DNA from 2 places in the Brevibacillus sp. AF8 genome. Region 2 is predicted to be linked to the other one. Evidence: riboswitches for the same ligand, from Rfam matches in the RefSeq annotation. Region 2 holds a riboswitch; the other holds the start of a gene.
What was found. Region 2 has a riboswitch for thiamine pyrophosphate ahead of thiC (phosphomethylpyrimidine synthase ThiC). Riboswitches for the same ligand answer to the same signal wherever they lie in the genome.

Region 1 (15,902 bases), on a different contig from region 2:
ATTATGATATGAAAGCGTTTGGGTTTGAAGATTTATTCGGGAATGATGTGAGAGGGTGGGTAAAGGATCCTGACAACAACTCCACAGGAGGATGGGGGCTCACGTTAACTCCCCGTGATATGGCACGTATTGGCTTGCTCTATCTGAATCGCGGCTGTTGGGACAATCATCAGATCATTCCAGAGGCTTGGATAGATGAATCAACCGCAATGAATCCCAATCAATACGGCTATTTATGGTGGTTGCGTGAAGAGGACGGTGTTTTTTCATATGCTGCACTGGGCGATGGCGGTAATGTTATCTGCTGTATCCCGGAAAAAAACCTCGTCGTAGCCATTGCTTCAGCATTCATGCCGAATTCTCGTGATCGATGGACGCTGATCAAGGAGCATATTAGCGGGGCGGTAAACTAAGGCATCAGATAGGAATGGAAACAATGAACCGGGGAGTTGCAGCTCACCCGGTTTCACTGTTAAACGATCGTTTAACTACACTTTACTTGGAAGCGTAATTTTCGGCAGCAATGCAAATGTAGTAGCTTAATCCCGTTTGCTGTTCTTCCAACATCGCGCGGTGGAACTCATCTGATAGGAAAAATCTTGCCTGCTCGGCAAATGCTCTCGCATCAATCGGATGGTCTTTTTGTAAAAAAGCAAGATGGTTTTCGATCGCAGAAACAACAGCTTCGTCGTCGACACTTTTGTTGTTTTTCAACGCCTCTGCCATAAACGTCATGAAAGCCTTCGCTTCTGCAGCTTTTTCATTCAGGGAAACCACGTCGAGATTCTCTGTATCCAATTGAAAATCGTACGCTTTCTGCAAATGCTCATTTTGTTGAGTGAATGCCTGCTTCCATTCTTCTTCATTCAATCCATCAAACATGTTCGCTGTGGACATATTTCCTCGCTTCCTTTCGTGTCGAATCGTTTCTTCGAGAGTATTCAAGAGGCGCTCCAAGCGTAGCTGGCGTGCCTTTAACAGCGTTTGCTGCTCACATAAACACCGAAGTCTGTCTGGCTCGTGATCAAGTGCAGCTTTAATGCTGTCCAACGAAAAATCAAGCTCACGATAAAACAAGATTTGTTGTAACCGCTTGAGTTCATTCTCACCGTAATAGCGGTACCCATTTTCTGAAACGGTTTCTGGCATCAGCAAACCAATCTTTTGATAGTGATACAGAGTCTTGATTGTGGTACCAGACAGTTTGGCTACATCGTTAACGGTATACAACATGGCGATTCACCTCCTGAAATCGAGTTTGCAGTCTGACCTTAGGTTGGAGTCAAGCGAAAAAATGAAAAGAGGAGGATGGCGAAAATCAAACGAATGTCAGCGTATGATCCATTTATTGGGTGGAGGGATTCGCATGACGAAGTTGTTTCACTTGGATTCTGAAAATGACATCGAGAAGGTAGTGGCCCAGTCACAGCAAATCGCACAAAAAGCGATGCACGAATACGACTTGGATTGGCAACACATTCGATTCAACCAACTGTCCGACACTTGCACGTTTGTCATTGAAACGGAGAAGGATGGGAATTATTTACTCCGCATTCACGGGACCACGAACAGAAAGGAAATAGATTCCGAGCTTGCTTGGCTCAGTTATTTGCATGAAAAAATAGAGGTCGAGATTCCAACGGGAATAGATGGCCGCAATGGTTCCAAGACTGTGAGCATCAAGCTCGCAAATGGTGAATGTGTCTTCGTATCCGTCATGCGTTGGGTCAAAGGGGAGCATACAGATAAAGAACTGACCGAAGAACAAGTTTACAAAGAGGGTGTCTTATTAGCAAAGCTTCATACAGTATCTCAGCATTTCCAATTGACCCCTGAATTTGCTCGTCCGATCTGGGGAGTGGATAGCTTCAAGCACGCTATGACTCGTTTGACAGAGCATTACCATCGGTTTCTGACAGATGAAGAATTCGAGCTATATCAATTGGCAGCGGATAAGGTACTCACTTGTCTTGGAAAATTGGACAAAAATAGCAGCCACTATGGAATGATTCATGGCGATTTGCACCAAGGTAACATCGTTTTTCACAACGGAGATCCTCGGCCGATTGATTTTGGAAGATGTGGGTTTGGATACTATCTTTATGATATCGCCCATACCATTTTGGGTCTATATCCTGCCCAAAGAGAGCTAGTCGTAAAAGGCTACGAGAGTTTGCGGAAGCTAGAAGGCGACTGGCTCCCTACACTCGAGAGCTTCACGGTGATGGTCATGATCGAGAATTATAGTCATCATGCTCCTGACCCCAGGGAAACCGAGGGGCTAAAAGAGGAACAGCCCTATGCAATACCGATCATCCAAAACTATATGAACGGTAAGCCGTTTCTTTTTCCTTCATCGCACTAGCAAAAAAGGCGACGGAAGCTATTCGGGTTAACTACACGAATATCAAGCCACTATTTGAAATGGTTTTATGTGTTGGAATTGAGAAATTTAATAGGAAACAGTTAAAAGTTATGAAAAAAACAAATAATTACAATAATGCGTTGACAGATAAAATGCTTGGGGGTAAATTTTGGTAAAGAATTTTTTAAAGTAATTTAAAAAATCGTAATCCAGAAGAATAAACGGAGGCAAAGAAATGATAGTAAGGGGTAGTGTTTTTTCTAGTATGCTAGAAATGGAAACCGGAATAACGGTTATTATTCCAAACAAATTTAATATGGAGCAAAATTATCAAGTGGTATATCTGCTTCACGGTCTTTGCGGAAGTAATGGTGATTGGGCAAATTATACGATGTTGCCTGTTTACGCAAATGACTATAATGCAATATTTGTAATGCCGGAAATTTCCAGAAGTTTTTGTTCGGATATGAAATTTGGATTTAAATATTTTAGTTACATTTCCGAAGAATTGCCAATCATATGCAAAAGTGTCTTTAACATATCTTCAGAAAGAGAGGATACGATAATTATTGGTGATTCAATGGGAGGATATGGAGCTTTGAAATGTGCATTGTCAAAACCAGAGCAATATGGTTATTGTTGTGCATTTTCATCACCGTGCTTGTTTTTAAAGGAGGATTTAGATGAGCATGGAGAGATTGAAAAATTCAGAATGGTTTATGGAGAACAGATGCTCAAGGATTTTCAAGGGATTTTAGGAGGGGACTTGGAGTGGAGTGAAGAGCATGAGATATTGGACTTAGCTAACAAGATCAAAGATCAGTCAGTCAGACCTGAAATATATATCGCATGTGGAACTGAAGATTTTTTGCGTGATAGTAATGTAAGATTCAGCAATGAAATGCGGAATCTTAACTTTGACATTGAATATGAAGAATGGTCTGGCAATCATGACTGGTATTTTTTCAATGAAGCGTTACAAAAAGCATTAAAGAAAGTTTTGAAATAATTTGAAGTGTTATTCTCATCAAAGCCTCGGCACTTTAATAAAGAAATTTACATAAGATAATTATGGTAAACAAATATTCAAGGACACGTAAGCAGACTTTGCTAACAAAAAAGGCAGCGGTAGTCTAGGACTTTTTCTCGTCCGAAGCTACTCCTGCCTATTTGAGTTTATCCTTCCTGTCGCAAATGACAAGCGAGCTGTAATTTCAGCAAGTCTTCGGGATTTCGCAAATCAATATGAAGAAGCTCCTCAACTTTGCGCAATCGCTGATACAGCGTATTGACGTGAATGTGCAGCTCTTTGGCGGTCAGTTGAGGGGATTGACTGCATTTCATATACGTTATGATTGTCTGTTCCCATTCCTCATATTTTTCCGGGTCTTCCCAGAAAGGGGCAAAGACATCTTGAATGAATGCATCAATATCGGCCTGACTCTGGTTCAGCATGAGGCGATTGACACCAAGGTCTTTGTAGTGCACCACACCAGAACGGCTGCGGTTGGTCAGGTAGTGAGCGGCTTTCTTGGCTTCCTCGTAGCTTTTGCTGATTTGCTCAATCCCGCTTGCCAAACTTCCCACACCAATGGATAACGATGCTTCTTTGCCAAGATCCCATTCATAGGACGCTTGTTGCAGCCTCTCCCGGATGTCCTTTCCATCTCGAGAGCCGAAAGACCGGACGAGGAGGGTGACATGGTTATGGAATCCATAGACAAACATCTGTGTTTTACTAAACTCCCATTTCCAACGGGTAATGAGTCGGTGAATGTTTGCTTCTAGCAATGCCAGGTCTTGGCACTGCGTCAGATGGGCATAAACTAAGTAGTATTTTGCTTGCGGCTGTAACCCCATCGAACGGGCGCGGTCAACCAGTTCATTGCCTTTGCTTGCGATCAGTTCTTGAAAAAGATCGTGTGCACGTTTGTACAGCACGGAGCTGATCGATTGCTTTTTTACCAAATCGAGTATGAGCACAGCACTCCCTTGCTCGACTGTCATACGTGCGAGATCAGATAGTCCGCGTTCGTCCAAGGGAATCATGAGACATCCGAGAAAAATGCTCCCATTGATTAGTGGATACAAACAAAATAGTTGATCGTCACCCGAAGCGGGAGAGAACAAGGTGACAGAAACAGGCTGTCTTCTTTTGTTCAGCAACGTATACAGTTCATCCCAGCTAAAAAATATCATACTCTTTTCAGGATACATTTTTTGCTCAAGCCAGTCGGCAAAATGGATGGAATGTCCGGTCATTTTGCTTAGGTTTTTTACGATTGTTTCGGCCCCTTTATTTTGCAAGGACAACTGCTTGATAGATTCATGGATATGGTTGCGTTGTATCAAATCATCGTGCTTGGCTTGCAGTTGGGCTCTCATGGCAGCCATGTGGTCATACGCTTGTTTGACTTCAGCATAGAGCTCGGCATTTTGCAGGGCGATGGAAGTTTGGTCTGCGAAGCCTTGGAGGAGGTCAAGGTCGTACTCGGTGAACACATTTTCCTGATGAAACTGATGCAGGACAAGTACACCAATACGCTTTTCTCCACGTGATATTGGAACACATAACAACCCATTCAAGTCACGCAATGCTTTGGCGTGGTTCAGAGAGTGAAAGTTGTTAGCAGAGATATCCTTCATCGCATGGGCTGTTTCTTGGTTGGTTCTGTACATGCGTGGGATTCCGTCTTCGAACACTTTGCCCGCGATGGATTCTCCCACCCGCATTTTGAGATCCTTGAACACCGTATCGTGAAAACCGACGGCCTCTTTCGGAATCAATCGGTCGATCGTGGGATCGTACAAGTGCAGGAGGCCTGCGTCTGCAGCCGGGATAACAGCCAGTGCATTACCAATGATGCCACGGATGATTTGGTGAACGTCGAGGGTAGCAGATATCGAACGAATTCCTTCAAAAAGCTTCTTGCTTTCCTTTGCTTTGGCTGTCATTTTTTCTTCTGCCATCAACAGGCGAATGCCGAACCACAATAGTTCCCATTGGTCAGCGGTAAGAATGATAGGTTCGTTTGTTGTATGTGCAAGGCAAATGACGGCTTGTCCCTCGTTTTCGTAGAAAAAACGGTATTTCTGTTGGGCATAGGTATAACGCATGTGGACAGCAACGTTGTCACAGGGAGGTACTGTCAGAGGGGGAATATTCGTGGTGGCGTTTTCATGAAAAGAGGAGAAAACAAGCCGAAAATGTCGATCACGCGAAAATTGGAACCAGATCGAAAAGGGCTGATCGCCAAACCATTCATGTAGTTTTTTAAGCAGGAGCGAAAAAGAATTCATCCACGTGTCCTCCATGTAGAGAAATACACATTTATAGTTGGAAATAAGTGTCTGTATATACATTGTATTCATAATTTTTGCTATATACAATACTTCTATAAGACGCGGAAGGTGGGAGACGATTTGACAGCAACCTACAATAACTACATCGCTGGAGCTTGGGTGACGAGCCATACTGGACAGGTTTTCCCTAGCACGAACCCTGCCAATACGAATGAGATTCTCGGTTATTTTCAAAAATCGGACGGGCTGGATGCACGTTCTGCGATTGAAGCTGCTGCCAATGCTTTTGGTGAATGGTCGCAAAAATCGGCTCCCACACGTGGAGAGTTCTTGTTTTCCCTCATTCACTTATTGGAAAAACACAAAGAAGAGCTCGCAGAAACGATCACCCGTGAAGTAGGAAAAACATTGCGCGAAGCGAGAGGCGAAGTTGCCAAGACAATCACTTCCATGAAGCAGTTGACCGGGGAAGCCACACGCTTGACGGGTCAAACGGTGCCTTCCTTTGATGAACGGGTAATTGGTTACACGGTGCGAGAGCCAATCGGGGTTTTCGCGATCATTGCCCCGTGGAATTTTCCGCTGGGGATTGGCTTGTGGAAGATCGTCCCAGCCATCCTCGCGGGCAATACGGTTGTATTCAAACCAGCGAGCAACACCTCCTTGATTAGCGTAAAGCTGGTACAGCTCCTGATTGAAAGCGGCGTTCCCAGTGGCGTTGTGAATTTGGTAACAGGACCGGGTGCGGTAATCGGGGATGAATTAGCGAATCATCCACTGGTCAAAGGGATCTCATTTACGGGTTCTTCTGAAGTGGGACTTGCCTTGGGGAGGGCAGTTGGAGCCAGAGGAGGCAAGATTCAGGCGGAGATGGGCGGGAAAAATCCGGCGATCATACTCGCGGACGCCGATATTGACCTCGCTATCGATTCCATCGTATTGAGTGGATTCTTCGATAATGGCCAACGCTGTACGGGGACAAGTCGTGTATTGGTTGTTCCCGAAGTAGCCGAACAAGTAAAAGCAAAACTGATCGAGCGGGCGAAGGGCTTGAAAATCGGGAATGGTTTCGATCCAGACAATCATAACGGTCCAGTAGTGGACGAGCATCAGCTCAATTTGTATCTTCATTATGTACAGAAGGGCATCGAAGAAGGCGGCGTACTGGAATGCGGGGGTAAGCGCCTTGTAGATGGTGATCTCGCCCAGGGCTATTTCGTTGCTCCGACGGTGTTTACCGGCATCACGCAGGAGATGACGATTGCCAACGAAGAAATTTTTGGCCCTGTGATCGCCGTGATCGATGTGGATTCTTTCGAACATGCTATGCGAGTGGCTAACCAGGTGGAATTCGGCTTGTCCTCCACGATTTTTACGAACGATTTGCAAAAAGCGTTCCAATTTGTCAAAGGCATTCAGTCAGGTGTCACGCATGTCAATATGCCGTCGACTCATTTTGAATCACAGTTTCCGTTTGGCGGCAAAAAAATATCTGGGTTGGGTCCGAGAGAGCAAGGGGAGTCAGCGCTCGATTTTTACGTCGAGACAAAAACAGTTTATATTCGGCCATAAGTATAGGGAAAGCAGGAGGAGCGAAGATGGAAGCGATTGGCGTTATCGGCATTGGTGCAATGGGCAAAGGGATGGTCTGCAATCTGCTGCAAAAAGGCTACCACGTGTATGCCTATGATCCAAGTCCGGCAGCAAAAGCCTGGGCGAAGGAAAAAGGAGCGACGGTCGTAGAGTCTCCACTGGCAGTGGGTAGCGTAGCGCGTGTCGTTTTCACTTCGCTTCCAGGTCCTGCGATTGTTGAGGAAGTCATGCTGGGTGAGGACGGACTTTTCTTATCATTAGGGGCTGGTAGTTTCGTATTTGATACAAGTACGATCGATCCTGCCACGGCAAAACGTCTGAATCAGCATGGCGTAGGTAAAGGGATCTACTACTATGATTGTCCGGTGAGTGGAGGACCCGCGGGTTCTGCTGCCGGAACGTTGACCATTATGGTTGGCGGTGATGAGGCAAAGCTTCCGGAAATCATGGACTATCTCAGGGCGATTGGGAAGGAAATTTTTTATCTGGGGGAATCCGGCTCCGCACAGGTGGCGAAGCTTTGTCACAACTCTGTCGTTGCAGTCATTACAGCAGCGTTGGGCGAGGCGTTCAGTGTCGGGGCAAAAGCTGGCGTTGATCCACACAAGCTGGCAGCTGTTATGGACAAAGGCTCTGCCCACAATCGTGTGCTCTCTGTTTTTGGGCCGAACATCTTGTACGGTACGTATGAAAATACCGTCTTTTCCTTGGATCATATGCACAAGGATTTACAGCTATATGCACAAACCGCACGTGAACAGCAAGTGCCTGTTCTCGTTGGAGGCACGGTTGCGCAAATGTATGCGGCAGCCAAAGCACAAGGCAAAGGGAGCTGGGATTCGAGTGCGGTCTGTACCGTGACCGAGGAGCTGGCTCATACAACGATTGCGCGTTAAGTGTTGAGTTTGACGAAAGAGAAAGTAGACTACGGCAACTATTGCTGTAGTCTACTTTTTTATGCAGGCTCTTATTGAATGAAAGTATGGATCACTATCTGCGATCAAAAGCAAGACTCGCAGCAAGACCTGTCAAGACACTTGCCATGAGCCAACGCTGCACGCGCAGCCATGTTGGGCGTGTGCCAAACCACATAGCAACTCTGCTTGCTACCAGAACAATAAGCAGGTTAACGGTAAAGCTGACGGCTATTTGTGTGAGGCCTAAAGTAGCACTTTGCAGGAGCACCGATCCCCGCGCAGGATCTACAAACTGAGGCAAGAGTGAAACATACAAAATTGCAATTTTGGGGTTCAGTAGATTTGTCATGAATCCCATCAAAAATAACTTTTTCGGTGGTTCAATCGAAAGAGTATCAGGCTTGAGAATGGAAGCTGCACCCGGTTTGACCGCATTCCAAGCGAGCCAAAGCAGGTACACAGCTCCGACCCATTTGACTGATTCGTAAATAAACGGAACCGTTATGAAAAGAGCAGAGAGGCCGAGCATGGTTGCAATCATGTAAATCACGAATCCAAGTATGACACCAAGAAGTGAGATGACTCCAGCTTTGCGACCTTGAGAAATGGTACGAGAAATGAGGTAAATCATGTTAGGGCCCGGAGAACAAACCATGCCGAGCGAAACAAATAGAAAGGCAATAAGAGTACCAAAGCTCACCAATTTACATAACTCCTCTCCGTGGTTTTGTTCATTTTTGCACAAGAGTGCTCAATCACATACAATGCTTCGAACGGATGGATCACTGTCGGGTTGCTATAGCTATAGTACATCGTCGGGTCGAAATTAAACAGATTAAGTGTAAACGGAACGCCGTAAAAAGGACTGATTGGGGCAAGAACGGGGATGTTTTGATTCATATAAGTGAGAAAAGGCGGATTCATCGACAAGTAAAACAAGAAAAACAGGCAAACAGAAGAACCGCTCTGACATTATCTTTTCGATCATGAAACAAATAGCTGAAAACATTCAATTGGCTATCAATTTTTACGAAGCCTGTGCATCACGCTGTTGACATCCACAAACAGTGGGTCTAGCATGAATGATCATGTCCGATGAGATAGAAAGGAGTGAACGACTTGCAAGAACTATCCTCCATAGAACTGAACCAATACCTGCAAGAAAAGGAGTCGGTCGCTCTTTTTGTCTATACACCGATGTGTGGGACCTGCAAGCTTGCAGCACGTATGCTCAGCATCATGCAAGAAACATTGCCTACCGTCCCTCTGTATCAGATCAACATTAATACGGCACCAATATTGGCAGAACAATGGCAAGTAACCAGCGTACCCGCCTTGCTGATCTTTTATAAAAATCAATTGTTAGACCGCCATTATGCCATCCAGTCCGTTGGATTTTTATACGATGTATTGAAACCTCTTGCCTAGACATACACCTATTTCCTTCGCCATGAATATGACAAAGAGAGAAGAAATGCGAAGGAGGGGGCGTATGCAAATCCACGTGGTGGAAGAAGGACAAACCTTAGCGAGCATCGCCGAGACGTACGGAACGACCCCGGAAGCGATCAATAAGGCGAATGAATTGCCAGACCCCGATAAACTGGCAACCGGACAGGCGATGGTGATCCCGATTGTAGGAAGCTACTATTGGGTCAAACGAGGAGATACGTTGTATACGATCAGTCAGCGAAATCAGATCAGCGCAGCAGAGCTTGCTCGCGTCAATGGGATTTCTCCCTATAAACCGCTACAAGTCGGGCAAAAGCTATATATCCCGCCTCGCCCTAGACGAGCGGCTGATTTCAATGCGTATGTGGAACCGCGCCGTACAGTCCCACCCGCGATGGAAGCGGATGTTCGGACGGCTGCCCCTCATCTTACGTATTTGGCACCGTTCAGCTTTCGTATCAAACGGGATGGAACTCTCCAACGACCAAATCTGAACAATTTTCCGGCAATCGCAAAAGAAAACCAGGCCCTACTGATGATGGTCGTGACGAATTTGGAAAAAGGTCAGTTCAGCACGGAATTGGGCGCACTCATCCTGAACGATCAAGAGTTCCAGAACAAATTGTTGGATAATATTCTCGCGACCGCCCGTGAGCTTGGAATGGGGGATATCCATTTTGATTTGGAGGCTTTGCCTACAACAGGTGCAGAAGCGTACGCGAGCTTCTTGCGAAAAGCAAGGGATCGTATACATGCAGCGGGGTTGATGATGTCTGTTGCGCTCGCGCCGAAGACGAGTGCTGTGCAAGCAGGCAAATGGTATTCCGCCCATGATTACAAGGCGATAGGAGCGCTTGCCGATTTTGTCGTGATCATGACGTATGAATGGGGCTATAGTGGTGGTCCTCCCATGGCGGTTTCTCCGATCGGACCGGTGCGGCGTGTCTTACAGTACGCCATTACCGAAATACCAGCCGAGAAAATTTTGATGGGCCAAAATCTGTACGGATACGACTGGACCTTACCGTACGAGCGAGGGACGACAGCGCGAGCATTGAGTCCACAGGCAGCGATTGCACTGGCTTCCCAGCATAATGCCGTCATCCGGTATGACTATCGGGCGCAGGCTCCGTTTTTTACGTACACCGATAATCAAGGCAAGCAACATCAGGTGTGGTTTGAGGATGCACGGTCGATCCAAGCCAAGTTCAATCTGGTTAAACAGCTTGGTTTGCGAGGCGTCAGCTACTGGAAACTCGGTTTGCCATTTCCGCAAAATTGGCTGTTGATCGAGGAGAACTTTCGCGTCCGCAAGCGTGCATAGTCATCTGGCGTACATTCCATCACGGGTTGTACGCCTTTTTTTCGAATGAACAATCATGGTATGATGAAGATGACAGGAAGGAAAAGGGGAGAAATCATGGGAGAATGCAAATTGGATCACAGCCATGAGGACGTACTCAAGAAACTGGCAGAACAAGCGCCTCATCTGTCGGAATTGCGTGTGAGTCAATTCAAAAATCAGTTGAATAGCGAACTCAGCCAAGAGCGTCTAAACGAGCTGTTTCATTTATTGAAAAAGTATGACCTGGCAAGCCCAGAGGAGCGTCAAGAGCGCGAAAAACAAATGGATCAGTTGTTTGGCTAAGCTTTATACATACGTTTTTTCGTTTTGCCCCCAAGTGGGAGAATCAGGCTGGAACCATGGTTCCATGCAGCGAGGAGTAACGATGGACGACAGACTCTATTATCAGGATGCCTATACAAGAACCTTCTCGGCCCAGGTGACTAGGACTGGTGTCGAGCAAGATGGGACACCTTACGTGGTACTGAATCAAACGGCTTTTTACCCTACTGGAGGCGGACAGCCTTCCGACCTGGGCGTATTGGAAGAGATTCGTGTGGTAGATGTGGAAGAGGTAGATGGCGAAATTCGTCACCGACTGGAGGCTCCTTTGTCCGAAAGCACAGCGGAAGTAACGGGGCACATCGATTGGGACCGCCGCTTCGATCACATGCAGCAGCATGCTGGTCAACACATTTTATCGGCGTCTTTCCTGGAAATCTTGCAGGCGGAGACCGTCGCCTTTCACCTGGGCAAAGAGCGTGTCACCATTGATGTACGACTGGATGAGTTGACTGCAGATGTATGGGAGAAGGTAGAAAAGCGAGCGAATCAGATTGTTTTGGAAAACCACCCCATCATTGCACGGTTTGTTGATGACGAGGAATTGGCAACGCTGCCCTTGAAAAAACAACCGACTGTTACGGAAAATATTCGCGTCGTGATGATACCTGATTTTGATTACAATCCATGTGGAGGAACACATCCAGCGCGGACGGGCGAAGTCGGGATGATCAAGATCTTGGGCTGGGAGCGGCATCGCGGAAACATTCGTTTGGAATTTATCTGTGGCTGGCGAGCTTTGCGGGACTATAACCAAAAGCAAGCTGTCGTTCGTGATACGGCGAAGTTGCTCGCTACCAATGAAGGAGAACTGATCGCACAGACGGAACGTCTCCTTGCAGAACGCGACACCTTGAAGGCAAAAGTGGCAGAAGTGGATAAGCAGCTCTTGGAAGTGGAAGTCAATCAACAATTGACTGCTGCCACCAAACTCGGTCATTCTCGCCTCATAATGAGCACCTTCACAGACAAAACCATTCAACAGCTTCAGCAGTTCGCACAGCTGGCTACTGCTCTGGCGCCAGATGCAATTTGCCTCTTGGCTGCTACTGCCGAAGACAAAATGCAAGTCGTGTTTGCTCGTGGACAAGAAGTCAACATAGCCATCAATCAAGTGTTGAAAGAAACCTTGCCGATCATTAACGGAAAAGGCGGGGGAAATCCTGCCATGGCACAGGGTGGCGGGCAGTCAGTAGTGGATGCGGAAGAAGTATTGCTGCATGCACGCAATCTGCTGGAAGCCTCGCTGATGTAAATGCATTCGATTCAAGAAAAGGAGGAAACCGCGATGAACTGGAATCCGGGAGATATTGTTCGTGTTTCGCAGCGGACTGGTGAATATATTGCAGAAGTATTGGAAATCCACGACTCGAAGCTGCTGGTAAAAGTGTTGGCAGTAACCAAATACCCAACCCAAGGCGATTTGCATTCTTCCTACGAAGTAGATGTGCCGCTGTTTCACCAGCGTCCAGCACTCTCTTACATGGAAAAATTCATGACGCCTGTCCAAGGGGTCATTCACTACAATGGAGCGATTCCAGATTACAAGGAATCTGTGCGTCAGGCGATGGAGAGAGAAATGGAAAAGCTTGCAAAAATGGCAGCTTGGGCAGAGCGCTGTCTCGCTGAGCTCGAAAAGATGCACAAGGAAGCCTTTACAAACACGAAATAGAGTGGTACTGTAAAACTCGAATGTACGATAATTGCATAGCTTTACTACCAAACGGGGGCCAAGCAACGTTGGCTGAGATTGTAACGAGTGTGTTACTGACCGTTGAACCTGACCTGGGTCATGCCAGCGGAGGAAGAGGTATTTGGAATCAGGATCACATGTCGCATCCGAGCGGAACTATGCTTGTTTGCGAGCATGGATGATAAGATGACACTCAACCATCCGAGGCGGATGGTTTTTTTATGCCATTCGTCCGGGGAGATGGGATGGGTATACGGCTTCTTCTGTTTGTCTGAATCGACTCAGGCAGGTGGGAGAAGCCGTTTTTTTTCCAGTAGAAGGAGGTAATCAATGATTGTTCAACTGAATGGGAAAAAAGTAGAGTTGGCGGAAGAAATCACGACAGTGCGGGCCTTGCTCGCTTCTTATTCCCTGCAAGAGAAAATTGTCGTCGTTGAGCGAAATGGTGACATTATTAATCGCTCTGCGTACGAACAAACACCGATTGCAGACGGAGATCGCATAGAAATCGTTCATTTTGTCGGAGGAGGATGATCAGCATGATGGATAAATTGAAAATTGGACCTTACGAGTTTCGCTCCCGTTTACTTCTAGGGACAGGTAAATTCGCTGATTTGGATACACAAGGGAAAGCAGTAGAGGTGTCGGAAGCAGAAATTTTGACCTTTGCGATTCGCCGCTTGAATTTGGAAAATCCGCAAGAACCGAACTTTTTGGAACAACTCGATTTGAAAAAATTCACCCTGCTACCAAATACTGCAGGTGCCTATACAGCAGAGGAAGCAGTGCGCATTGCCCGTTTGGCTAAAGCATCTGGACTGTGTGACATGATCAAGGTCGAAGTCATTGGAGACCCGAAAACACTTCTCCCTGACCCGATTGGCACGCTCGAGGCTTCGAAAATCTTGGTGGAAGAAGGCTTTATCGTGCTGACCTACACCAATGATGACCCGATTCTGGCCAGACGTCTGCAAGAGGTTGGCGTACATGCGGTTATGCCAGGTGCGTCTCCAATTGGTTCCGGGCAAGGGATTGTCAACGAAAACAATATCCGCTTTATCATCGAAGATGCGAAAGTACCGATTATCGTAGATGCAGGGATTGGCTCGCCAGCAGACTGCGCAAAAGCGATGGAACTGGGGGCTGACGGTGTCTTGTTGAATACAGCAGTCGCTCTCGCTGACAATCCTGTCCTGATGGCAGAAGCGATGAAGCTAGGGGTCGAAGCAGGTCGCAAAGGCTTCCTGGCAGGCCGTATCGCGAAAAAGCGTTACGCATCCGCGAGCAGCCCGACCGAAGGGATGATTGAGTAACGTGCATCGACTGACAGAAGCGGTAGAATCGATTGCCAGCCGCAAAGAAGAGCTGTTCGCCTTATTGGCAGAGCTCGTTTCTCATCCGACTGTGAGTCCTCCCGCACGAAACAGCGATGTCGCACAAGGAGTAATCGCCAATAGACTGCAAGCGATGGGATTCGAAGTGGATCGCTGGACGGTATATCCGGGAGACGACAATATCGTCGGGCGGTTATCAGGGAGTGCCTCAACTCACGCAAACAGCTTGATTATCAACGGGCATATCGATGTGGCTGAAGTCGGAGATGACATCGGGTGGACGTATCCACCTTTTGCTTTGACATATGGCAAGGATGGACGCCTGTACGGTCGTGGAGTTGCGGATATGAAAGGCGGACTCGCAGCGAGCTTGTTTGCGATCCAAATGCTTCGCGAACACGGAATCGAGCTCCAAGGCGATTTGCTCTTTCAATCCGTCATCGGTGAAGAAGCGGGTGAAGCGGGGACATTGGCCGCCATCGAACGTGGCTATCAGGCTGACTACGCCGTTGTAGTGGACACGAGTAATCTCCAAATGCAAGGGCAGGGCGGGGTCATTACAGGCTGGATCACGATTGAGAGTCCGATGACGCTGCATGACGGAATGCGTGCACAGACGATTCATGCAGGCGGCCGCGTCAGGGGAGCTTCTGCCATTGAAAAAATGACGAAGGTGATTACCGCACTACAGGAGCTGGAGCGGGACTGGGCAGTAATGAAGTCCTATCCCGGCTTCCCGGCAGGCAGCAATACGATCAATCCCGCAGTCATCGAGGGAGGTCGTCACGCTGCGTTCATCGCAGACCGTTGCGCTCTCTGGATTACTGTTCATTTTTATCCGAACGAATCCTATGAAGAGATTATTCGAGAGATCGAGGATCACGTCGGGCGTGCAGCAGCCGCTGATCTTTGGCTGAGAGACAATCCTCCAACCTTCCGTTGGGGTGGACGTTCGATGATTGAGGAGCGCGGTGAAATCTTCCCATCACTGGAGTTGGATACGAAGCATCCGGGGTTGGCTACACTGCAATCCGCATATGAGAGTCTCATGCATCAAACGCCTATTGTTAACATGTCGCCTACGGTGACGGATGCAGGCTGGTTTGCGCATGCAGGCATTCCGGCTGTCCTATTCGGACCGGGTGAGCTCGCACATGCACATGCCGTAGATGAATCCATTGATCCTGACCAGCTCGTTCATTTTGCCCAGATCATGACCCGTTTCATCGCCACCTGGTGCAATACCCCAAAGGAAGCGAAGGAGTGAGTATCCGCATGACAACCTTTACTGATCGTTTGAGAAAAAGTGTAGCCCCAATCTGGGAGCGTGTTCATCAACATCCTTTCGTCACCGGACTTGGAGATGGCAGCCTGCCTGTTGGTGCCTTCAAATATTACATGAAACAAGACTACATCTATCTGATTGATTACGCGAAAATGTTCGCGATTGCCAGTGTGAAGGCGTACGATCTGGAAACAAGCTCTCGCTTTGCCGCTTTGCAAGAATCGACGCTGAACACAGAGATGGAGCTGCATCGTCAGTATGCCGAGCGCTTTG
Region 2 (15,902 bases):
GAATTCTTTCCCGCTGCGGACTATATCCACCTATTCGTATTTCCCCCTGACTGGGATGAAGAATTCCCGCCAGCATTTTGATTGTCGTCGATTTTCCAGCGCCATTCGGCCCGATATATCCCACGAACTCGCCTCTGTCAATGGAAAAGGAGATATCGTGGACGGCTTTGACTTCCCTTCGTTCACGAGAAAAGAGTGTTCGTAGAGAAGCAAAGCGCCCCTCCTTCGCTTGATTCAGGAAAAATGATTTTTCGATGTGCTCTGCTTCAATCATGTTACCCCTCCTTAGCTCCCTGTACTATGGTAGTGTCGAATCCCGACATTCCACAGCATACGAGCGAAATAAAAAGCACTCGCTGCAGCTACTGGGGTGAGTATCGGATAAAACCATTCGCCCCCTTTGCCCAACAGCGTCAACATTGGCAAATAATTCATATAAGCAATCGGAATCGCTGAGAAAAAGAGCCATTTGAGCCAGTTTGGATATAGCCCGATCGGATAATTGGAAGCATTGGCTGGTGCATAAATGGTAAAGGTCAGCATGTCTTTTATCTGATGCGTCCAAAAGGCGACCCCTGCCGTAGCAAGACCAATGGAGAAATAGATCACTCCGCCAGACAAAATGGCAACCGGTGAGAATAGCACCAACCCCATGATCGATTGCCCTTCCGCCGCAAGACCCGACAAGGAGATGACCAAAACAGACACCCCTTGCACCAACCCTCCCACTCTCGATAAATCAAGATTACGTGTCAATAGCAGAAGCAAAGGTGAAACAGGCCGGATGAGCAATTGATCGAGCTCCCCTTGTACGATGTACTTCTCAAAGTCGTTAATTTCCGGAGCAAACAGTCGATACAAGGAGACAGATGCCGAGGAAATCCCGTAAAGCATCCCAACCTCGTAAATATTCCACCCGACCACATCGTGAAATCGGTACAAAATCGCAGAGAGAATAATAAAATCAAGCACCATAATCATTCCGGTCGTGGCAGCGCTCGTGACAAAATTTATCTTGTATTGCATTTGCGAGCGAATGCTGGCCGCAATCAGTTTGCGATAGAGGGCAAACATATGGTTATCCTCCTTGAATTTCTAGCTTTCTTCTTGCCATGTTCGTCACCAATAAAGCAACTACCGTTAAAGCGAGCGCCCATCCAGCTTGGACTAGCATGCCATAAGGAGGAGCAAGCTCTAGCAAGGTCATGACTGGATAATAAATCATCGCGGAAAAGGGCAAATAAGGCGCTACCTTTCCAATCATCCCGGGCATCAAGTCGATCGGAATCATTTGTCCACCTAACCCAAAGATCAACGACAAAAGAATGAGATGTACCCAGCGGATTTCTGTGGTCCAGAAGGAAGAAATGCCCGCGAGATAAAAGAGTAACATGCCTACGTACGTTCCTAGCAGAAGCGAGAGGATAAACCAGAAGTAAGTGAACAGATGGGAGGGAAAAAAGAAGCCTACCGCTAATCCTAGCAGCAAGCCAATCGGAACACTTCGGTAACAAGCATTGTACAAAAGTCGTCCAAACTCCTGACTGAGCATGTACCAGAGATAATGAACAGGCTTGATCATATCCAGACTGACAGCCCCGCTCCTTACCGCTATTTGCACATTCAGACCTGGGGACAGAAAAGTTGTCATCCAGAGAACGCTTTGGCAAATCGCGATGTAATACCCCATCGTTTTGACATCATACGGGCCATATACTTGTTTTCCAGAAAGGACACCCGTCCAAATGGCAATAAAAACAAGCCCAAAAATCGAGCTTGCGACATTGTTGACGACATGCGATAAACGATACTGAAGATTTCGACGATAGCTCTTGCGAATAATCCGCCAATAGACCATAGAACCCTCCTCTTGGAAAAGTCAGGATTACCAGAATAGCAGGGGCGGTACACAAATGCAAGAAAAAAAGAAAGAGTCCTTCCCATTTGAAGGACTCTTTCTGATAAATCCATTTGCTGTCACGCTGGTCACCCATTCACGCCAGCCAAATGGAACTTATCCTCTTTTTTATGGATCAATAGCTTCATGTGGAAGCTACAATCACCTCTACATCGTTAGCGTGCAAAGCCTCAGCTATTTCCTTTTCAGGCAGCTTATCAGTCACGATAATATCGATCTGGTCAAAACCTGCAACGCGATACAACATGCTTTTTCCAAACTTGGTATGGTCAGTGAGGATGATGGCTTGATCGGCGCGCTTGATCATTTCTTTGATCAGAAAGCCGTGATCCTCCTGCGTGGACATGAGCCCTTCCTTTGTAAGACCGCATGCACCAACCAGCACTTTATCAACATGAAAATCAGCGAGGTTTTGAATCACTCGTGTACCGAGCACACATTGATCCTCTGCATGTACGTCTCCGCCCAAAAGCTTGACAAGAACGCCATCTTTTCGGGACATACTGGCGGCAGTCGCTAATGAATTCGTGATGATGACATGATCGCGGGTCTGCAACGATTCCACCGTAAGCTGAACAGTTGTGGACGCATCGAGCAGCAAATAATCGCCATCTTTGATCAGACGGGCCGCCGCTGTCGCAATACTGCGCTTTCCTGTCAAATCAAGCTGCATTCGTTCCTGATGGGAGTAGTTCTTTTTGTTGAGGCTGGGCAGTACTGCTCCTCCCCTGGTTCGCAGGATTTGTCCCTGCTCCTCCAGCTTGACGATATCACGCCTCGCTGTGTCACGGGAAACCCCAAACTGCTCAACTACTTCTTGCACACTGATTCGCTGGTGCTCCTGCAGATACGCAAGAATTGCAGCCAACCTCTCCTCTTGAAACACGAAGCCTCAACCCCATCCTTATCTTGACTTCATTATAAGTCATTTAAGTTATTTACACAAGTGATAATAAGCACTTGTAAGTAATGATAAGCAATAGGAAGGAACAAAAAAAGCAAGGCGATTTCTCACCTTGCTTTCTTAGCAGCGAATATTACTTCGCTACTTTCACGCCTTTGTAGTGACCGCAGCTTGGGCAAACACGATGCGCAAGCTTGTATTCGCTGCAATTATCGCATTTGATCATGCCTGGAATCTCTAATTTGAAGTGCGTACGACGCATTCTTTTACGGGTTTTGGAAGTTCTCCGTTGAGGTACTGCCATCTTCCTTACACCTCCTTCAACTGACAAATGCTAAGAAGCTCTATTGGGTGGACAGTATAGGCAAAATGCTTATGCCATCCTTCAAAAATGAGACGCTGCCACGAATGGTCGGCGAATCATCTTGAATACAGTAAGAATACTTATTTGCTGTCTTTGAAAAAGTCAGCCAACCCAGCCAAACGCGGGTCAACACGCTCATTCTTGCAGCTGCATGCCACTTCGTTACGGTTCACACCGCAAGTCGGGCACAGACCTTTGCAATCCTCCTCACAAAGCGGGAAGGTCGGCATTGCCAGTAAGAAGTCCTCTTGCAACAGCGAGTCCAGCTCGATTTCATCGCCTTCCAAAGGAAGGATATCGCTGTCCTCGTCATCTTGCAGGATTGGATCATCCGCAAGCGCAAATGTCTCAGAGAAATCTACTGTTGCCTGATCGACAAAAGGATTCAAGCATCTCGCGCAGACAAAATTCACGTCTGCCTTCATGCTTCCTTTTACGTAATAGAGATTGCCCAGCTGAACGGCTTCACCACTCGCAGTCACAGGACTAATCCCGCGAATCTCATGATGACGCTTCTTTAGCTCATCTGCTTCCAAGGTTACCTGGAATGGCAACGGCTCTCCTTTTCGGTGCTCTAACTCTGCTAACTTAATGTTCATAGCATTTTCACCTCATGCACAACAAAGATGATTATAGACCCTGCCCAAAGCTTTGTCAACCATTTTTGCTTGACAGCTAGTTTGCTCAGGTAGATTTCGGTTTTTGTCCATTCAAGTACGTAATCGCTTCTTCCACCGTCTTGACCGGAACCACTTTCATTGAAGTTCCAATCCGCTTGGCAGTCGCTAACGCCTCCTCGTAATTGGAGGTCGTATCTGGCGTATCCTGTGGAGCAAAGAAGATCTCTGCGCCCGCTTTGTCCGCTGCGATTACCTTTTGATTAATGCCACCGATCCTGCCTACTTTTCCGTCTAACGAAATCGTGCCTGTTCCTGCAATTTTATAGCCTTTTGTCAAATCCGTCTTCGTATTTAACTGGTCATAAATCTCCAGGGTCATCATTAACCCAGCAGAAGGACCACCAATCCCTTGAGAGGCAATGGTAACTTCTTTTGGAATGATGATTTCCTGTTTGTTGTCAGGGCGTACACCAATTCCAACTGACTTGGACTCAGGCAGTGGTTCCAAGGTTAACATCGTTTTGGCCTCTTGTCCATCTCTTGTGTACGTAATCTCGACTTGGTCGCCTGCTTTTTTTGCAGAGAGGGCTGTCAGCAAATCTTTTGCCTCAGATGTGCGAACCCCGTCTACATACGTAATGACATCTCCGATTTGCAATGCTTTATGGGCAGGAAACCCTTCCAAGGTACCCATCACCCACACACCCTGCTTCTCGATTTTCACTTCGAAGCCGGCAAGACGGAATGCGACTGCCTCCGCAATTTTTTGTGAATTGTCCATGACCGCTTGTTCTCGACGGATAAAATCTTCGCTGTCTTCTCCCTTGCTGACAACCAACTCCTTGGGCAATAGCTCAACATCCTGCGTCATTTTTGCATACCAATACCACGGCAAATTCGCTTCGCCCATTCGTACCGTCGTGAGCATGAAGGAGCCGGTCTCGTCTTTCTTGCCGCCTTCCACTTGAATCATCGGCCCCAACTCAATCGCTGACCCTGGACGACTCACGTAATAATTCGTCGGTACAAAAAAGGAAATGCCCAACAAGACAAAGACCAAGGCAAGTATCCAGCTAAAGCCTCTGGTTCCTGTAGATCTGCGTCTGTTGGCATAAAGCTGTTCCTCACTCATTCTTGTGCCTCCCAATTTGCAATTAGTTCCTGTATGCGTTCGATATGTTCAGTACCCGCACGTTCGCCTAGCTCGATAATTTGTTCGACACCCGTGTACGCGATACTGCTATAGTGTCCAACATCAGGCCTGATTACGATGTCTGCCGCAATGATTCGATGTCGCAGAATTTCCCTTTCCATGACATCAATCGTTTGGGCGATCACATCAAAAATACTTTTGACTTCCATCCGAGTGTCGAATTGGGCGACATCTACCGCAATCACGATATCGGCACCCATTTCACGCAGCACCGTCACCGGCACGCGATCAATTACTCCTCCGTCGACCAACAGCCGCCCCCCTACTTTTTCAGGGACGAAGATGCCTGGAATGGATATGCTCGCCCTCACCGCTTGATCAATCGGTCCTTCACGAAATACGACGCGCTCCCCTGATTCAATATCCGTCGCTACAATGGCAAGCGGCTTGTTCAGCTCTTCCAAGCGCTTTCCGTGCGTTAACAGACGAATCAATTGTTTGATCTTTTCCCCCGTAACAAAGCCCATGCTGGGTACGGTCAAATCGAGCCAATGCTTGCGTTTTAAATTCAAGGCAAGCTTTCCCATCATGTGCGGTTCAATTCCGTTGGCATAGACAGCTCCAATCAAACTGCCCATACTGGAGCCAGCGAGCATGTCAATCTGAATACCATGTGCTTCTAGCGCATTCAATACACCAATATGCGCAAAACCGCGAGCGCCTCCTGAGCCCAGGGCTACACCCACGATTGGTTTACGTCTTGTCTGCATGGAAAAACCCCTCCCTGTAACCAGCCTATGTGGTAAATCGCTGTTCCTTTCACACTTGGGAGATATTCGTCGACCAAGCTTACGCATAGTTCTCCCGCTTGCCACGTAGACATGTACTACTACTTTTCTTCGATTCAGGAGGAATCCATGTCACGCCACTCACCCGTACTTACATTGTTGCTCGCCATTTCGACAGTTTTCATTGTTATTTCGTTGATCGCATACTCACAGATTTCTTTTGAAGCTGCCGTACGCGGTCTGAAAATATGGTGGGAGGTAGTTTTTCCCTCTACTCTTCCCTTTATTGTGCTGTCTGAGGTGTTGATGGGTCTGGGCGTCGTTCATTTCGTCGGCGTGTTACTGGAGCCATTCATGCGCCCACTGTTTAACGTTCCGGGAACTGGCGGGTTCGTGCTGGCAATGGGCTTCTCGTCCGGCTATCCGGTAGCAGCAAAGCTGACAACACGCCTGCGTCTGCAAGGCAATGTGACGAAGGCTGAGGGTGAACGACTCGTCTCTTTTACAACGACGGGAGACCCTTTATTCGTCATGGGAGCAGTGGCAATCGGCTTTTTCCACAGTGAGCAAATGGGCATCATTCTAGCTCTAACTCATTATTTGTCAGCTGTACTCATGGGTGTGGTCTATCGTTTTCATGCGCCTTTTGCCATAACTTCAGCCCCATTGGAGAAAAATTCATTGCCTCTTCCTTTACGCGCCTTGCAAGCGATGCATCGGGCACGTGTCCGTGATGGACGTCCGTTCGGAAAATTAATGGGAGAAGCAGTTCAATCCGCTCTGAATACCTTGCTGATGATCGGTGGTTTCATCATTGTTTTTTCGGTATTAATCCAACTTTTCTCCACGATTCATCTGACACAAATCATCAGTACGCTTCTCTCGATTTTTCTCGGTCCCTTTGGTTTTCCGCCAGCCTTTTCCCAAGCAATTGTGGCAGGATTGTTCGAAGTAACCCTCGGCGCACAGGCAGCGAGCATTGTCCCTGATGAAGTTTCCTTGGTCTGGAAAGCAGCCATTGCCAGTGCGATATTGTCTTGGGGCGGTTTGAGTGTTCACGCGCAGGTCGCAAGTATCTTGAGTGAAACGGATATTCGTGTCGCCCCTTACTTGATTGCCAGATCCCTGCATGCTTTGCTAGCTGCGATTTTGACCTTCGTCTTTTGGGGGCCACTTGCCACAGTCAGCTCCTGGTTCGTGGAGCAAGCCGTCCCTGTATTTGTGCATGCGAAACCTGAGGTCCCTGCGACGAGTTGGTGGGAGACCTTGCTATTATCAGGGGGACTCGCCATAGGCGTTGGTGCAATTCTTTTGTGTACCAGCCTGGCTCTTTCGCGCATGAACCGCAGTAAGACGTGATAATCTACTCGGCCATTTTTCGCTTCAGTGCCTCTTCTACGATTGGCGGCACCAAATCTGCGACACTCGCCTTGTATTTCGCAACTTCCTTCACAATACTTGAACTCAAGTACGAATATTGATTGTTCGTCATCATGAAAAACGTTTCGATATTTTCATCGAGCTTTTTATTAATCGAGGCGACTTGCATCTCATATTCAAAATCAGAAACAGCACGAAGGCCACGAATGATCACCTGTGCGCCCTTTTTGTTCATATAGTCAATTAATAAGCCGTCAAATGAGTCCACTTCTACATTTTTCATGTCAGCCGTTGCCTGACGAAGCAATTCGACACGCTCTTCTACGCTGAATAATGAGTTTTTCTTTGAATTGATCAAGACGGCGACAATGACCTTATCAAAAACGTTGGCACCCCGCGCAATAATGTCGAGATGCCCATAAGTAACAGGGTCGAAGCTTCCTGAACATACGGCGATTGCCATAGCGGGTTATCCTCCCTTGATGCTCTTTACGCACCTTAATTTGAAAGTTAGGCTTGTGGTTCCAAATCGTAATAATAAACGGTAATGGCCGTATCCCCATACTTCGCTGCTCGATCCTTCACACAATGACCAATCGCATCCGGAAAGGAGTCTGCGATATCATGCTCAGCCACGATCCAAGCTCCGTCCGCCAACATTCCCAGCTCTTGTAACATCGCAATTTCTTCAACAATCTTTTGCTGGGCGTATGGCGGGTCCAAAAAGACAAGATCAAATTTTTGATGGCGGGTACTCAGCGTGCGAATGGCGCGCTCCGCATCCATGCGATATACCTCGGCATAATCGTCCAGCCTGCAAGTGCTGACGTTTTGTTTTACCACGGCAAACGCTTTCGGATCTCGCTCCACAAAAACAGCTCGATCCACTCCCCTACTCAATGCCTCGATCCCGAGACCACCTGTTCCTGCGTATAGGTCCAATGCCCAACCACCATCGAAATAGGGGCCAATCATATTAAAAATCGATTCTTTGACTTTATCGGTTGTCGGTCTGGTTCCTTTGCCCGGAACTGCTGCCAACCGTCTTCCTCTGTGTTCTCCAGCGATGACTCGCATACTCATTTCACCTGTCTGCTTTCCTGATATGTATGTTTTAAGACGCGATTTTCTAAGACTGAGAATGATATCATACTATCACAACTGCATACACCCGTAAAATTAGCAACTGGAAAAATTTATGCGCAAGAAGGTATACAACCCCATTCTATTGGAAAAGATGATGAATAGCGACGCAACGGTGTCGCTGACAACCGCGGAGAAGACTTACGTTTCCCCATAAGCTCTTCCTCCGGTTTCTCCTCTCCCATAATTGAAAGGCTGTTCACTTTGGCGCACGACGTGTCTGATAGGAGCATTTCGTGCCATCGCTCCCTTCATCGGGAGGAGTTGAACGGCTGCCCCTCGTCATTTGGCGATGGGGTATTTTTTTTGTGTCCAGCGCATACTACATGTACCTGTAAAACCCTCTACATGTAGATTGCCTGAAGGGAGTGAGTCAATCATGGCAGAAAAGCGACCGTCCGCACAAAAGCTGAAGGCGTCCAAAGCCCAGTCCATTGCAGACCGCACAGGCAAAGACGTCGAACTGGCGCGTGACATGCAATCGCGTGCAGATCAATCGGACATCGTCAAACATGGACAATAGTTGCATATGTAGCCAGCCGCATCGAATCGGCTGGCTTTTTACTTTTCCACCTTCAATTCCCTCGGCACTTCTTCTAAGCGGATACAGATACTATACAAAAATGACTGTGAAGGAGGTATCCGCATGCATACGGTGTGGAAGGGTTCAATCAGCTTCGGCCTCGTCAATATACCTGTTCGCATGTTTACTGCAACGGAAGAGCGCGATATTCGCTTTCGCCAACTGCATAAAGAGTGCAATACCCCGATCAAGTACACGAAAATGTGCCCACACTGCCAGCGCGAGGTCGATACGAATGAAATCGTCCGTGGCTTCGAATACGAAAAAGGACATTTTGTCATGATCGACGATGATGATCTGGAAGCCATTACGCCAGAAACACGCAGAGCCATTGAAATTATCGACTTCGTAGACTTGTCGGAGATTGATCCTGTTTATTTTCACAAGAGCTATTTCCTATCTCCACAAGACACCGGCGAAAAAGCATACGCCTTGCTGCGATCGGCTATGGAACAAACAGGAAAGATCGGCGTTGCACAGGTAACGATGCGCAATCGGCAAAGCCTGGCCGTTATCCGACTGTATGAACATTGCATCATGCTGGAGACGATCTTCTATCCGGATGAGGTACGCCCCGTCAATCAAGTGCCCGCCTTGCCTGAGGCCAATGTAACGTTGGCCGAAAACGAACTGAAAATGGCAACTGAGCTCATTAGCAATATGACGCTCCCTTTTGATCCGGCAAAATATACGGATGAATATCGATCCGACCTGCAAAAACTGATTGAGAAAAAATTGGAGGGTCAGGAAATCGCCACTGCACCTACTGTGGCAAGAACCAATGTTATTGATCTCATGCAAGCCCTAAAAGAAAGCTTGGAGTCTACAGCCGGTCAAGCCGCAGTACCCATCAAAATCGAGCCGGAACCGACTCCTTCAAAGCCTGCGCGAAAACGCACCACTGCTGCCTCCTCGTCCGAAAAAGAGCAAGCATCAAAAAAGCCGACCGCAGCCGATCCCCAAAAAACTACGACTACTTCTACAACCAAAACACTGCGCAAAAAGAAGGCTACCTCTGGTTAGCAGCACATAACAAAAAAACCTGCCCACATTGGACAGGTTTTTTGTATTCCCATGATGGAATCTAACTAGGCGCCATCTTCCTGCACGGTTCAATATGGATATGAACGGCGTTAATGCGGTGAATCTTGCGCATCTGTTCTTCAATTTTTTCGGTGATGGTGTGGCTCTCCACCACATTCAGCCCTGGATCTACATGGATCACAACATCAACCAGCACGCTGCTTCCATGGTAGCGGGCTTTGATGTCACTGATATCCTTTACTCCTGAAATCGAGGAAATCGTTGCCCGCAGGTCCGCAAGCTCGCTTTCGTCGAAGCCATCTGTTAAACGGTGGGTTGCTTCTCTGAAAATGTCCCACGCAGTCTTCAAGATGATGAGACCAACAACAAAAGCAGCTAATGGATCGAGCCAATGCAATTGAAACTGTGCGCCAGCTACCCCGATAAACGTCCCGATACTGACGAATGCATCTGAACGGTTGTCAGCGGCCGCTGCATCCAGTGCTTGGCTGTTTGTTTTGATGGCGAGCTTTTTATTGTAGCGATAGACGAAAAGCATAATAACGGCAGTTGCAAGTGCTGTCCACCCTGCTAACAGGTCAGGAGCCGAATGTTGTGGATCAAACAAGGATGGTACAGCATTCGTAATGACCTGAACTCCGACAAATAGCATAATAAATGATGCGACAAGTGCTGAAATCGTCTCTGCCCGGAAATGGCCATACGGGTGATCTTTGTCAGGTGGTTTCCTTGCAATACGCAGCCCAATCAAAACAGCAATTGATGCGACCACATCTGTTGAGTTGTTAAGACCGTCGGCCATTAAAGCTTCCGACGCTGTGACATACGCAACTCCTATTTTTAATACAGAGCAGAAAATGTAGGCGAAAATACTCACCCACGCTCCACGTTCTCCTTGTTTTAGATCCGAATAAACATCCATACCTCATCACCTCAAAATACTTCTCCATCTGCTTCGACAACGCGGAAAATCAAAGCGCTGGAAGCAGTTGCTTTTTTTCGAACTTCATCGTAACAGATAGGAATCATGTGGGTCTACAGAAACAGTTTTAGTCCGATTCATGAGAATAGGGGGGAGGAAAATGTGTTGCACACCTGCAATTTTTCACTAGAAAATTATCCTTGAAATTAACTTGACTTCCCGTTATCCTATTGTTGCAATCCAAAAATAAAAAAGCACGGGAGCTTGGAATTCACCAGGCTGAGAGGATGGTACTGTGCCATCGACCGTTGAACCTGAACTGGGTAATGCCAGCGGAGGAATGTCATATACGACACGAAAAGATACGTGTATTTTTAGGATACCCGTTTCTTCTCTACTCTCGCGTTGGCGTCGCATGTTGTTTATGCGGCGCTTTTTCGCGGGATGTTTCTTTCGCCTCCCTAAACGGTTCTCGCTTTCGTGCAACCAAAACAAGGAGGTTTTTCTTATGTCATTGGTGTCATCTTTTCCAGGTAGTCGCAAAGTATACGAGACAGGTAGTCGTGCGGACATCCGTGTCCCGATGCGCGAGATTTCTCTTCATCCTACCGAAGGATTGTCCGGCTCCACACCCAATCCTCCCATTCGCGTGTATGATACGAGTGGCGAGTATACTGCATCCGGTTATGTCCCTGACATTCAAGCAGGACTCCCCTCCATTCGCCACCAATGGATTGATGAGCGAAATGATGTGGAAACGTATGTCGGTCGCGAACCACAACTAGTCGACGACGGCATCCGAAACGAAGAGAAGGCTGTCACCCTCCCCACTTTCCCTCGAGAGGGCTACAAACCAAAACGGGCAAAGCCAGGCAAAAATGTTACCCAGCTTCATTATGCCCGAAAAAATATCATCACACCGGAAATGGAATACGTTGCCATTCGCGAGGGGGTCTCTCCTGAATTTGTACGGGCAGAAATCGCCGCTGGACGTGCGATCCTCCCTTCTAACATCAATCATCCTGAGAGCGAGCCGATGATCATTGGCCGCAACTTTCATGTCAAAATCAATGCCAACATCGGAACATCAGCCGTCAGCTCTTCCATGGAAGAAGAGGTCGAAAAAATGATTTGGTCTGTCCGTTGGGGTGCCGACACCATTATGGACCTCTCGACGGGAAAACATATACACACCACGCGGGAGTGGATTATCCGCAACAGTCCCGTTCCAGTTGGTACTGTCCCGATTTATCAAGCACTTGAAAAAGTAAATGGGAAAGCCGAGGATTTGACATGGGAGGTTTACCGAGACACCTTGATTGAGCAAGCGGAGCAAGGCGTCGATTACTTCACGATTCATGCTGGTGTTCTTTTGCGCTACATCCCCATGACAGCTAACCGCGTTACCGGTATCGTCTCTCGCGGCGGATCGATTTTGGCGGCATGGTGCCTGGCCCATCACGAGGAAAACTTTCTGTATACGCATTTCGCTGAAATTTGCGAAATTCTGAAGGCCTATGACATTTGTGTATCCCTTGGAGATGGACTACGTCCTGGCTCTATCGCGGATGCGAATGACGAGGCACAGTTCGCGGAGCTTGAAACATTGGGGGAACTCACAAAAATTGCGTGGGAACACGACGTACAAGTCATGATAGAAGGCCCCGGTCACGTCCCCATGCATCTCATTCGCGAAAATATGGATAAACAGCTATCCATTTGCCATGAGGCTCCTTTTTACACACTCGGGCCGCTCACGACAGACATTGCCCCCGGCTATGATCACATTACTTCAGCGATTGGCGCTGCCATGATTGGATGGTTCGGAACAGCGATGCTCTGCTACGTAACGCCCAAGGAACATCTCGGCCTTCCGAATAAAGAGGATGTCCGCAACGGTTTAATCGCATACAAAATCGCTGCGCATGCCGCTGATCTCGCAAAAGGACATCCGCGGGCAAAACAGCGAGACGATGCCTTATCCAAAGCTCGTTTTGATTTTCGCTGGAACGATCAATTCAATTTGTCGCTGGACCCGGAGCGCGCCCGCGAATATCACGATGAAACGTTGCCAGCAGAAGCCGCCAAATCTGCCCATTTTTGTTCCATGTGCGGTCCTAAATTTTGCAGCATGAAAATATCGCACGACATTCGTCACATCGCCAATGAACAAGGGGGTGCGCAAGATCCCGCCATTCTTGCAGGGATGCAGGAAAAATCGCGTGAGTTCCGCGAACAGGGAAGCCGTTTGTATCAGTCGTAATGAAGGGGGATTCATATGGAGGAAGCCAGTCGTTTACGCGAAAAAATCCTTCGACTAGAGGCTGAGCTAGAGCACTCTAAACAACAATTGCGACTCATTCAACAGGATTGCAGTCACGTCTATATCGAAACGCCACTTACGCGTACATGCTCCAAGTGCCTGCAATCCGAAAGCCTCTATTATTAAATAGAAAAAGGTCGAAATCCTTTTGGAGGATCTCGACCTTTTTTTCTTGCTTATTTCGCCATTCCGACTTGCAACGGAAGTCCTTCTTTATAATAGAGAGTGGGCGATAACAGGATGAAGAAAATATGGACTTGCAAAAAGCCTTGCTTCTTCAAAATGCCGTGGACGGCGTTTGCAATCGCATCATGTTGCTTTTGTTCACGGGGAAACATCATGATCTCTACAGACAAAGGACTGTTCGTTAGTTGCTCTACCTGAAGCAGCTCCAATTTCACCTTTTCTTGAGCTACCTCAGCAATTTTGGAAAACTCTTCTATAAGAATCTGAGAAATGGGCTCTATGTCTTGCTTCGCAAAGCCTTTAAACCGAAGAAACGGCAAGTCAATTCCTTCTTTCGTAAATGAGTTCGCACAGTCATTATAAACAAGTCTCTAATTGTATATCAACGAAAAAAGGATTAAAGAAAGTGAACAACAAACATTCCCAACTGGGGCGAGGGACACAAAGAGGGCCATATCAGAGAGCAGCTCCCTTCCATGAGGTGTGGTGGACGTACCACGGAAGGAGGAAGCAGCTCAACCAGATACAGCCCAACCCGCTAACCCAGTTACTTTATACAGGTAGTATAGCTCGAATTTAATACTTAATCAATAAAAAAGTTTCGTAAAATTCTAACAGGAATGCATCCGCCAGCTCCACATACATAGGATGACAAACACAAAGAAGCAATATTAAAAACATCCCACTATTTATGGGATGTTTTTTGTTCTGTGTTGCACCAAGAGCCTCTACTCCAATACACAGTAATCAACAGGTACATCAACAACTGCTTGAATACTCGGTTGCCGTAACGTATAGCCTTCTGTCCATTCCGCGAATTGTACCTTAACCGTGACAGTTGGTCTTAACCACACAGCACCCTTGAACCTTGCTGGGGTATTTACAAATGGCATTTCATTTTGTATCAAAGGTACAATCTTTTCCGTCAAGGCCATCCAGTCATTTCGAGTTAATTTGCCTGTTCCTGCGTGGCCAATATAAAATAGGCGCCCTTCCAGATCATACAGCCCTAACAAGAGGGAATTCACAACGTTATCACGCAGCGTAACCCCCCCAACGACAGCTATGGTGTCACGATAGTATTTTTTCTTTTGCCATTGCTTCTCTTTCCCACCAATGACATATTTGCTGTTAAGATTCTTCATAACTATGCCTTCCATACCGTACTGCTTAATGATCTCATACATAGCGTTTCCATTATCATGACCATCAACCAATTGTACATGGTCATTGGGAATAATGATTTCTTGTAATAAGTTGATACGTTCGCTCAATGTAAGATCGATTTTCCACTCATTATTTGTAAATATGACATCAAAGATCATATAGGTAATAGGGACAGCCTTCTGTGCCTGGCTGACTTTCTCCAATCGTCTAATCCCATCCCGCCGCATCACTTCATGAAATGACGGTTTTCCGTCAGTTCCTAATGCAATCACTTCTCCATCTAAGATCACCGAGCGAGCATTGCAATATGTCTGTATGTGAGCTAACTCTGGGTATTGGTGGGTCCGCTCATTTATTCTCCGATTGTATAAACGAGTTCCCTGTCCATCAAAGTAAGTCAGGATTCGAACCCCATCCCATTTAACTTGGGCAATCCACTCGTCCCCTTGGGGTATATTCTCACAGCTTATTGGCTCCATAGGTATAATTGGATTCATCTTTCACCTCAGAAAAGGGAAATGTAGTATGGATCTTATACTCTTCTTTATGGGAGTTTTTGTTGTGCTTCATACCAAATTCAATTGTTGCAAATAACAAAAAAGCGTGCAACATCATTACATAGGCACGCTTTTTCTCAAATATTTTTAGCTGGTTTACTCTATTTTTACTTTGCTTCCGTCGTTTATAAGCGTTTGTCCCTTACATAATGCTTGCCAATAGCACGATAACCGTGGTAAATACTTTCATTTTTATATGAAGGCTGGCGCGCTTTCACGGAAAGAATCCAGCCCCTCGTCAGTGTGTTTTGGAGTAAGGAACCCCTTGACTTTTGACCTCATTGTCGAAACGACCCAGCCTGTTTTGTTCTCCCCAGCCTTTGCTTGCCATGATTAAGGGCCTGCATTTCCCCGTAGCTTGTCAACAGCGCTATCAGTAAGAGGACAATGTAGACAACAGCGGTCGCTCCCCCAGCTATCGCTGATTTATCCTTAAAAAAGTCCCCAACCACTATCACGATCACACAACCACTTAAACAGACTGTCGTGGTCCATACCATGGACCTGTAAAATCGATAAAGCTTCGTTCCTTCGGGAATGAGGCTTTGCTCTCTTCCTTTATTCTTTCGCCTTACATGAACAAGCAAAAAGAGCGCCAGCGGCAATTGAAAGACGAGCACGATCAACGGCAAGCTATAGCTAATAAATTGATCGATATGTGCTATATTTGGAAACGCGAATATGGACGATACAACGATAAACCATCCACACGGTGCATTGAGTGTATTGTAATGCCTCTGTCCCCCAAACGATCCCACCCCCACTAAAAACGCCAAGTAAGCGACTATGACTTTAATTGTGAAAGCAGGAAACCAAACACTAAAGAGGATCATTTCGACCCTGTCCAGAA

Region 1: it holds a riboswitch for thiamine pyrophosphate, as region 2 does, so the genes downstream of both, thiS (sulfur carrier protein ThiS) here and thiC (phosphomethylpyrimidine synthase ThiC) in region 2, are expected to answer to the same signal.

The regions. Positions count from the first base shown of each region.
Region 1 is NZ_JAGQDN010000001.1:398,207-414,108, reverse strand. Features, by position in the region: gene KB186_RS01450 (serine hydrolase domain-containing protein) at 1-413, shown strand, start outside; gene KB186_RS01445 (MerR family transcriptional regulator) at 496-1,233, opposite strand; gene KB186_RS01440 (phosphotransferase enzyme family protein) at 1,367-2,365, shown strand; gene KB186_RS01435 (alpha/beta hydrolase) at 2,601-3,374, shown strand; gene KB186_RS01430 (helix-turn-helix domain-containing protein) at 3,542-5,665, opposite strand; gene KB186_RS01425 (aldehyde dehydrogenase family protein) at 5,789-7,240, shown strand; gene KB186_RS01420 (NAD(P)-dependent oxidoreductase) at 7,267-8,157, shown strand; gene KB186_RS01415 (LysE family translocator) at 8,252-8,881, opposite strand; gene KB186_RS01410 (thioredoxin family protein) at 9,298-9,606, shown strand; gene KB186_RS01405 (glycoside hydrolase family 18 protein) at 9,671-10,954, shown strand; gene KB186_RS01400 (hypothetical protein) at 11,051-11,278, shown strand; gene KB186_RS01395 (alanyl-tRNA editing protein) at 11,361-12,572, shown strand; gene kapB (kinase-associated lipoprotein KapB) at 12,606-12,989, shown strand; TPP riboswitch at 13,031-13,141, shown strand; gene thiS (sulfur carrier protein ThiS) at 13,341-13,544, shown strand; gene KB186_RS01380 (thiazole synthase) at 13,550-14,323, shown strand; gene KB186_RS01375 (acetylornithine deacetylase) at 14,316-15,611, shown strand; gene tenA (thiaminase II) at 15,620-15,902, shown strand, end outside.
Region 2 is NZ_JAGQDN010000003.1:77,838-93,739, forward strand. Features, by position in the region: gene KB186_RS06610 (ABC transporter ATP-binding protein) at 1-274, opposite strand, end outside; gene KB186_RS06615 (ABC transporter permease) at 286-1,074, opposite strand; gene KB186_RS06620 (ABC transporter permease) at 1,079-1,858, opposite strand; gene KB186_RS06625 (DeoR/GlpR family DNA-binding transcription regulator) at 2,043-2,804, opposite strand; gene rpmF (50S ribosomal protein L32) at 2,956-3,126, opposite strand; gene KB186_RS06635 (YceD family protein) at 3,267-3,785, opposite strand; gene KB186_RS06640 (SepM family pheromone-processing serine protease) at 3,871-4,938, opposite strand; gene KB186_RS06645 (patatin-like phospholipase family protein) at 4,935-5,729, opposite strand; gene ylbJ (sporulation integral membrane protein YlbJ) at 5,877-7,106, shown strand; gene coaD (pantetheine-phosphate adenylyltransferase) at 7,111-7,590, opposite strand; gene rsmD (16S rRNA (guanine(966)-N(2))-methyltransferase RsmD) at 7,638-8,204, opposite strand; gene KB186_RS06665 (hypothetical protein) at 8,650-8,793, shown strand; gene ku (non-homologous end joining protein Ku) at 8,917-9,876, shown strand; gene KB186_RS06675 (cation diffusion facilitator family transporter) at 9,938-10,819, opposite strand; TPP riboswitch at 11,066-11,178, shown strand; gene thiC (phosphomethylpyrimidine synthase ThiC) at 11,328-13,082, shown strand; gene KB186_RS06685 (hypothetical protein) at 13,098-13,268, shown strand; gene KB186_RS06690 (DUF1904 family protein) at 13,319-13,648, opposite strand; gene KB186_RS06695 (ATP-dependent DNA ligase) at 14,057-14,992, opposite strand; gene KB186_RS06700 (GerAB/ArcD/ProY family transporter) at 15,331-15,902, opposite strand, start outside.